One region of the Phytopseudomonas flavescens genome, then DNA from elsewhere that is predicted to be linked to it. Evidence: predicted binding sites of a transcription regulator. Region 1 holds the regulator's gene; the other holds the start of a gene.
The links. Region 1 encodes FliA, which starts transcription of late flagellar genes. Its sites were predicted from a motif close to CTAAAGTTTNNNNNNNNNNNGCCGNTAA; they were not measured.

Region 1 (4,534 bases):
TGCGCTCCGAATTGCATGGTCTGCGTGAGTTGATCGAAATGCAGATGGGCTCCATGGCCTGGGGCCAGCTGCAGGCTCGTCGACCGCAACAGGCCACGCTGTGGCGTCGCCTGCAACGGATGGGCCTGCCTGGTGAACTGGCGCGTACGCTGCTCGATCGCGTTGCCTCGCTGAGCGATCAGCGTCAGGCCTGGCGCATGGTGCTTGCGCACCTTGCCCACTCGATTCAGACGCCCAAGCAGGAGCCGATGGAAGAGGGCGGCGTGATCGCTCTGGTTGGCCCGGCCGGCATGGGCAAGACCACCACCCTGGCCAAGCTCGCAGCGCGCTACGTACTCAAGTACGGCGCCACGAACATCGCTCTGGTGAGCATGGACAGTTACCGCATCGGTGCCCAGGAGCAGCTCAAGACCCTTGGCCGTATCCTTGGCGTATCCGTGACCCACGTCGATCCTGGTCAGTCACTGACTCAGGCGCTGGCACCGCTGGTGCGCAAGCGCGTGGTACTGATCGACACCGCCGGCTTGCCGGCCAACGATCCGGCGCTGCGCATGCAGTTGGAGACGCTGGCGAGCCGCGGTGTCAACGCGCGCAATTACCTGGTGCTGGCGGCTACCAGCCAGGCGCAGGTGCTCAAGGCGGCCTACCACAGCTACAAGCGCTGTGGGCTGGCTGGCTGCATTCTGAGTAAACTGGACGAAGCGACCAGCATGGGCGAGGTATTGGGTCTGGCTATTAGCCACCGTCTACCGGTAGCCTATCTGGCAGATGGTCCGCGGATCCCGGACGACGTTCATGTGCCGCGCAGTCATCAGCTGGTCAGCCGTGCCGTTGGCCTGCAGGCCCCGGATGAGCCGAGCGAAGACACGATGGCCGACATGTTCGCCGGGTTGTACCAGGACCCGGCACGACGTGCAGGATGAACAGGCAGGTGTGGCGAAGTGCTGGTTGTGCTCGCCACGGCAGCGCACAATGGCCCTAAGGCTTAAAGCGAAGTTAGATAAGGTGTGTAGATAACATGGGTATGCATCCCGTACAGGTGATCGCGGTGACCGGCGGCAAAGGCGGCGTTGGCAAGACCAATGTGTCGGTGAATTTGTCGCTGGCGTTGGCGGATCTCGGTCGGCGCGTAATGCTCATGGATGCCGACCTCGGTCTGGCCAACGTCGACGTGCTGCTCGGCCTGACGGCCAAGCGCACCCTGGCCGATGTCATCGACGGCCAGTGCGAACTGCGAGACGTGGTTCTGCAGGGGCCTGGCGGCATTCGTATCGTTCCCGCGGCCTCCGGCACCCAGAGCATGGTGCAGCTCACGCCCATGCAGCACGCCGGCCTGATCCAGGCCTTCAGCGACATCAGCGACAACCTCGACGTCCTGATCGTGGATACCGCCGCCGGTATCGGCGACTCGGTGGTGAGCTTCGTGCGCGCCGCCCAGGAAGTGCTGGTGGTGGTGTGCGATGAACCCACCTCGATCACCGATGCCTACGCGCTGATCAAGCTCCTCAACCGTGACCACGGCATGAACCGTTTCCGGGTGCTCGCCAATATGGCGCACAGCCCGCAGGAAGGCCGTAATCTCTTTGCTAAGCTGACCAAGGTGACCGACCGTTTTCTGGATGTCGCGCTGCAGTACGTGGGCGCGGTGCCGTACGACGAATCGGTACGCAAGGCCGTACAGAAACAACGTGCGGTGTATGAGGCGTTCCCTCGCTCGAAGTGCGCGCTGGCGTTCAAGGCGATTGCCCAGAAGGTGGATGCGTGGCCACTGCCGGCCAATCCGCGAGGCCATCTGGAATTCTTCGTTGAGCGCCTGGTGCAACAACCGACTGCAGACACGGCTGTATGACGACAGCCTCTGGACTCCGTATGTACAGCAAGGCAACAGCACGAGATTCACAGCATCAGTTGATCGAACGTTACGCGCCGTTGGTCAAGCGCATTGCCTATCACCTGTTGGCGCGGTTGCCCGCCAACGTGCAGGTGGATGATCTGATCCAGGCCGGGATGATCGGTCTGCTCGAGGCATCGCGCAAATATGACGCCGGCAAGGGCGCCAGTTTCGAGACGTTCGCCGGCATTCGCATTCGTGGCGCCATGCTCGATGAGGTCCGCAAGGGCGACTGGGCACCGCGTTCGGTACACCGCAACAGCCGTATGGTCAGCGACGCAATCAGAAAAATCGAAGCCAGAACGGGGCGAGACGCTAAAGATCAGGAGGTTGCTGCCGAACTCCAATTGAGTCTCGAAGATTACTACGGCATTCTTGGCGACACTTTGGGCAGCCGCCTGTTCAGTTTCGACGACCTGTTGCAGGAAGGCGAAAGCGGCGGACTGCAGGAAGACACGAATTCTTTGCACCATGGGCCATCGCATGAACTGGAAGACGATCGTTTCCAGGCCGCGCTGGTGGATGCCATCAGCAACCTGCCGGAGCGTGAGCGGTTGGTGTTGTCGCTGTATTACGACGAGGAATTGAACCTCAAGGAAATCGGCGAGGTACTGGGAGTGAGTGAGTCGCGGGTCAGCCAATTGCACAGTCAGTGTGCCGCGCGTTTACGCGCGCGGTTGGTGGAATGGCGCGCATAGGGAAATTTCAGGCGCTGGACATACACAGTGGACGCAGCAAAGCCGGGCGCAATAGGTTTGCGGCGTTCCGCCAGGCCGGTTTCACGATTTATAAGCGCTTTGGAATGCCGAGGCGTTTTAGGACTGTACGGAGGTCGACTTGGACAAGAACATGAAAATCCTCATCGTCGATGATTTCTCGACGATGCGACGGATCATCAAGAACCTCTTGCGTGATCTGGGGTTCACCAACACCGCGGAGGCCGACGACGGCACCACCGCATTGCCGATGCTGCAGAGCGGTAGCTTCGACTTCCTGGTGACCGACTGGAACATGCCGGGCATGAGTGGCATCGATTTGCTGCGCGCAGTGCGTGCCGACGAGCGCCTCAAGCAGATGCCCGTGCTGATGGTTACGGCAGAAGCCAAGCGTGATCAGATCATCGAGGCCGCCCAGGCCGGTGTGAACGGCTATGTGGTCAAGCCATTCACTGCCCAGGTGCTCAAGGAAAAGATCGAGAAAATCTTCGAGCGGGTCAACGGCTGATGTCTGCCGCGAGGTTGTTATGGAACACGATGATTCAAAAGAGGCCGACCTCGAGTCGACCCTGAAAAGCAATGCCCGCCAACTGGTCAACAGCCTCGAACAAGGCAACTTTGGCGAAGCGGTACAGCTGATCAACGAACTGAACAAGGCGCGCGACCGTGGTCTTTACCACGAAGTCGGCAAGCTCACCCGTGAGCTGCACAACGCTATCGTCAATTTTCAGCTCGACCCGCGCATGCCTCACGCCAAGGAGGTCTCGCAGATCTCCGATGCGACCGAGCGGCTCAATTACGTCGTGACCATGACCGAGCGTGCAGCCAACCGCACCATGGATCTGGTCGAGCAAAGCGCGCCGCTGGTCAACGACCTGAGCAGCGAAGCCGATGCCCTGAGCGAGGATTGGGGGCGCTTCATGCGTCGTGAAATGGGCGCTGACGCGTTCCGTGAACTGGCCAAGCGCATCGAGCTGTTTCTGGCGCGCAGCCAGCGTGACAGCAGCAAGCTGTCCGGGCACCTGAACGACATTTTACTGGCGCAGGACTATCAGGACCTGACCGGGCAAGTGATCAAGCGTGTCACGCAACTGGTCACCGAGGTCGAGAGCAATCTGCTGAAACTGGTGCTGATGGCCAGTCAGGTGGACCGCTTCGCGGGTATCGATCACGACCACGAAGAGCTGCGTGCCGAGCAAAACAAACAAAAACCTGCGTCACATGGTGAAGGTCCGCAGATTCATGCCGATAAGCGTGATGACGTTGCTTCTTCCCAGGACGACGTCGACGATTTGCTGTCCAGCCTGGGATTTTAGGAGCACGTCATATGAGCTTCGGCGCCGATGAAGAAATCCTCCAGGATTTCCTGGTAGAGGCCGGCGAGATTCTCGAGCAGTTGTCCGAGCAATTGGTAGAGCTGGAAAGCCGCCCGGACGATATGAACCTGCTCAACGCGATTTTTCGGGGATTTCACACGGTAAAAGGCGGTGCCGGTTTCCTTCAGCTCAATGAGCTGGTGGAGTGCTGTCATATCGCCGAGAACGTGTTCGACATCCTGCGCAAGGGTGAGCGTCGCGTCGACTCCGAGTTGATGGACGTGGTGCTCGAGGCGCTGGATGCCGTCAATGGCATGTTCGCCGAAGTGCGCGAGCGCGCCGAGCCGACGCCTGCATCTCCCGAGCTGCTGGCCGCCCTGGCGCGTCTGGCCGAGCCGGCCAGTGCCCAGCCGGCGCCGGTTGCCGCAGTCGCTGCGCCAGTGGCTGCTGCTGTCGCCGAGCCGGTGACAGCCGAAGCCTCGTCGGATATCACCGACAGCGAGTTCGAGCAGTTGCTCGACGCCCTGGGTGACGAGCCGCAGCCGCAAGCCAGCGCCTCTGATGATGAAATCAGCGATGACGAATTCGAGTCGCTGCTCGACCAGTTGCAT
Region 2 (4,534 bases), 2.2 Mb from region 1:
GCGATTATTCGCAGATTAATAAAGAAAGTTCTTTATATGCCTGACACATGAAGAAGCAACTGCAGGGAGCAGGCAACGGCACTGGAGAAACTTGCCCATGGACAAACTTGCCTATTACCGCGTGAGACTGCTGATAGTTGCAGCAAGCACCGACACTCCAACCCCGCTATCAGGTATTCATGAACGGCAGGAAGTTGCTTGAAGTTGCCTAAACATGTAATCGACCGAATTACGGCATTGCGCCATCCGGAAAGATGCTGAAGTCAGGGCATGGCAGTATCGAAGGGATGAAGCATCCAGAACCGCAACGCAATCGCCTCACGGTTCTGGCAACGCGGCAGATTACACGTACGCCTGACGCGCCGTACCGCGTGGCAGCCGGTTGCGACCGGGAATCTGCTCCAGCTTCTGCCGCCATGCCTCGCGCACGCTCAGCGCAGCCTTGGGCTCAGGTTGCTTGACCGGCGCCTTGGCCGCACGGGCAGCTGCACGCAGCTCGGCCAGGGTCGGCGTGCGGTTGACCGCCGCGGCTGGGGCAGCCTCCTTCTCGAGCGAGCGCAGGCACAGCTTGCAGGAAACCTGCGCCTGATCCTGGGTGGCGCTGAGGCTCGAACCGGTGCGGCCACAAGCGACAGCATCAGGGGAAGGCGAGTAGTGAATGGCCAACGTGACATCTCCAGCAGTAAAACGGGGCGGCGATTTTACATATCCGCCGACCTTTCTGTGCAGTCAGATGAGAGAAGTCTTGTTCAGCGAGGTGCCCTGGGGGCGATCAAACCGGCTGAATGCCAGCCTGAGGTGCTTTCTCGGGAGTCATCGCCGCGCACATGGCGAGAAGCTGGTTGACCGTCCACGGCTTGGGGATCACCGCCACGTTGAGGCCTTCGAAATCGGTGGTCCCTTCCAGGAAGCCGGAAGAGATGATGATCGGCAGATCCGGAAAACGGTCGCGGATCAGGTGGGCGAGAAAGATACCGTCGATATCGCCGGGCATGCTGAAGTCGGTCAGCACCATCTGCACCTGACCGTCGCTGCTGGACAGGAACTCCCAGGCATCGTCGGCACAGGGGAAGGCTTTCACCTGGTGACCTTCGTCTTCGAAGATCTCCACGAGGAGCTCTCTGATGGAGCGTTCGTCTTCGGCTATGACTATCAGTGGCATCGCATGGATCCGGGCAGTAGGAGTCAGGCTCTGACCAGCGGCCATGAGCAAGATTTCATAAATATACACGGCTGCCGACTGGCGGCAGCAGCGCCAGCGATACCGCAGCCTGCCAGGCAGGCCGCGGTGTCGCGCCGCGTCACTCGAGGCGGAAACGGTTCACCAGTTTCTGCTGGTGCTCGGCCAGTCGCGCCAGCTCCTGACTGGTGGCTGCGGTCTGCTCGGCACCGGAGCTGACCTGAATGGCGACGTCGTTGATCTCGACCACGTTGCGGTTGATGTCCTCGGCGACCGCGCTCTGTTCCTCGGCGGCCGTGGCGATCTGCATGTTGCGGTCGTTGATGCCGGCCACCCCGGCGGCGATCTCGGCCAGCAGGTCACCTGCACGCTCGATGTTGGCCGCCCCGGCCCGGGCCTTGCCGAGGGTCTCCTCCATGGAATGGGTGGCGAGATCCGAGCCTTTCTGCAGATTGGCGATCATCTCCTGAATATTGCCGGTGGACTCCTGGGTCTTCTGCGCCAGGGTCCGTACTTCGGAGGCGACCACAGCGAAGCCGCGACCGTGATCGCCGGCCCGCGCCGCTTCGATGGCCGCGTTGAGGGCCAGCAGGTTGGTCTGATCGGCGATCCCGCGGATCACGTCGAGCACGGTGGAGATCGAATCGCTCTCGTGCTTCAGATCGCCAATGATCCGCGCGGTCTCGTCGGCCTGGGTGGAGAGCTCACGAATGACCGCCACGGTACGCTCGATTTCCTTGCGCCCCTGGGTGGTGCTGAGGTTCACCTGACGGGACATTTCCGCGGCATCGCTGGTGCTCTGCGCCACATCGCGAACCGTCGCACTCATCTCGTTGATCGCCGTGACCACCAGCTCGGTGCCCAGGCGCTGCCGCTCCAGGCTGTTACTGGTCTGCAGGGTCACCGCTGAGGACTCTTCGGCTGCGGTGGCCACCTGCGCGGTGGCGGAACCGATCTCGCGCACGATCTGCGCCAGCTCTTCGGCCATACGGTTGAGGTTGCGGGTGATTTCGCCGAACTCGTCCTTGCCCTGATAGGCCGAGCGTGCAGTCAGATCGCGCTGCGAAAGGGCCAGCAGCGCGGTGTTCGCCTCACGCACGGCGAAGTTGATGTTGTTGATGATCAGGTAGGACAGCACGGTCACCACCGCCAGCGCTGCCAGCACGGCGATCACCGTCATCCACAGTAGGCCGGCGGCCTTGTCGCGTGCCTGGGCGGCCAGGGTGCCGACGTTCTGGCCCAGTTCGGTCTCCACTTCGCCCATCAGGTCGATGCGGTTGGTGGAGGTCTGGAACCAGTCGGTGGCCTTGACGCCAAGCGACTCGCCAAGGGGCGTTTCGAATGCCAGCTTCTGCAGGCGCGCCACTTCCAGCCCACTGGGCTGCTGGAGCTTTTCGTCGAGCTTGGCCACGAAATCCGCCGAGGCATTGCGGCGAAAGCCTTCCGAGTACGCGGAGAACTCGCCAAGGTTACGGCTGAAGGTAGAGAGCAGATCGGCGTCGAAACGGTCCTGGTTGAATACCACGCCGAGCATGGCACGCTCGCGCCCGGCCCGTTCCTTCATCTCGATGAACTGGGTGAGCGATGACAGTGCGCGGGCCAGCGAGGGGTCATCGACACTGCGCTCGAGGCCGTGGGTGTAGCCGATCAGCGTGCGGATGATGGCCGTGTAACGCGCACCCGACTCACGGTTGTCGATCGCCAGCTTGTCGACCTGCCCGCGGGTCGCATCCAGGCCACTCAACGCAGCGAGGGCTTCATCGAGCTGTGCCCCGGAGCTGCCGGACAGCGCACGCACTTCGCCCAGCGCCGTGTCGGTCTGCCCGCGCATGCGCTGCAGAACGTCCTGCATGCTCTTGCCCTTGCTGCCGAGGAACACCCCACTGGCCCCCCGCTCACGCTGTACCACGGTAATCAACTGGCTGACTTTCTGTGCGGCGGCGCTGGCTTCCTGGGTTCGATCCATCTCTTCCAGCGTCTGATAGCTCCCCACCACCTGCAACGCGGCCAACCAGAGAAAACCGAGTACCGGACAGGCGAGGATCAGCAACAGCTTTAGGCTCAACGGGATATTTCTGAGCACGGTGTAGTACCTATTTCATCTGCTTCACCGGTATTCCCTGGCGAAGCGAAAACAATTGCCTGCGGTCGCGCTTTTTATCGACGGCGCGTTGAGCAGGAGGAGGCGCATGAAGATGCGGCACACAGAAGCGTTTGGAAAAGGCAGATGAAGTGTTCATCGGCGCGCCCCGGACATTCTTTAGGCGATATCGGCGGCACCGTCAGCGATAGTCGAGAGGCGGCCGGGACAGCACGCTGCCTGCAGTTCAGGTCAATCGATGCGCTCCTGCGTCTCCTGCGGCAAGTGCGTATCCACCTGCAGCCAGGGCAGCCGACTCTGGGTCCAGATATGCCGGTCAGCCGGCGCCAGCGCTGGGTCATCCAGTGTCGCGACGGTCACATCCATGGTTCGCGGACTCAGGGTAGTGAACAGCGCCAGGTGCGCGCCGCAGGCAGAGCAGAAATGTCGCGTGCAGGTCGCCGAAGAGGCGTAGCGCGCGGGCGCACCCTGCAGCCAGGTGAAGTGCTGCAGCGGCACGGTGATCCAGGTGACCAGAATGCCGCCGGTGCTGCGCCTGCAGATGGAGCAGTGACAATGGGCGATATCGCGCAATGGTGCCTGGAACCGATAACGCACCGCGCCGCACTGGCAACCACCCTCGTGTAGCTCGCTCATGGTTCTCTCCTGACGTGCGTGGGTATCCAGCTTGCCTGATCGTGCGGCACTGGCGAAGATGCACGCTCACCACCACCGGGGGCTCCCGTGACCGAACTGCTTCTGGCCCTCTGGCCACTCTTCGCCTTGATCGTCGGCGGTTACGAACTGCGTCGCCGCGGTTTTCCCAGTGAAGCCTTCTGGCCCGGCGCCGAACGCCTCAACTACTTCATCCTGTTCCCTGCCCTGCTGTTCAACAGCCTGGCCACCGCGCCACTGGACAACCCGCAGTTGCCGCGGCTGGCGCTGGCGGTGCTGCTCGGCCTGGGTATCGCCTGGCTGGTGCTGCTGATCGTACGGCGCCTGCAAGGCTGGCCAGCGTCGCGCTTCGGCGCGTTCAGCCAGGGCATTCTGCGCTTCAATACCTACCTGGGCCTGGCAGCGGTGGGCAGCCTGTTCGGCCAGCCGGGCCTGACCCTGGCAGCACTGATGCTGGCGCTGATGGTGCCGGCCGTCAACGTGCTGTCGGTGTGGTCGCTGACCGCCGAGCGCGGCGTCAGCGTACGCAGCCTGCTGCTGCCGATCATCCGCAACCCGCTGATCCTCGCCTGCCTGGCCGGAGCCCTGGTCAACCTCAG

Region 2: the regulator FliA is predicted to act here: its motif matches at 3,417-3,444, upstream of FHR27_RS00145 (methyl-accepting chemotaxis protein).

Annotation. Positions count from the first base shown of each region.
Region 1 covers NZ_JACBYV010000001.1:2,240,297-2,244,830, reverse strand. Annotated here, with positions in the region: gene flhF (flagellar biosynthesis protein FlhF) at 1-923, shown strand, start outside; gene fleN (flagellar synthesis regulator FleN) at 1,019-1,849, shown strand; gene fliA (RNA polymerase sigma factor FliA) at 1,846-2,589, shown strand; gene FHR27_RS09840 (chemotaxis response regulator CheY) at 2,741-3,115, shown strand; gene FHR27_RS09835 (protein phosphatase CheZ) at 3,135-3,923, shown strand; gene FHR27_RS09830 (chemotaxis protein CheA) at 3,935-4,534, shown strand, end outside.
Region 2 covers NZ_JACBYV010000001.1:36,102-40,635, reverse strand. Annotated here, with positions in the region: gene FHR27_RS00155 (hypothetical protein) at 343-666, opposite strand; gene FHR27_RS00150 (response regulator) at 773-1,162, opposite strand; gene FHR27_RS00145 (methyl-accepting chemotaxis protein) at 1,302-3,263, opposite strand; gene FHR27_RS00140 (GFA family protein) at 3,513-3,917, opposite strand; gene FHR27_RS00135 (AEC family transporter) at 4,005-4,534, shown strand, end outside.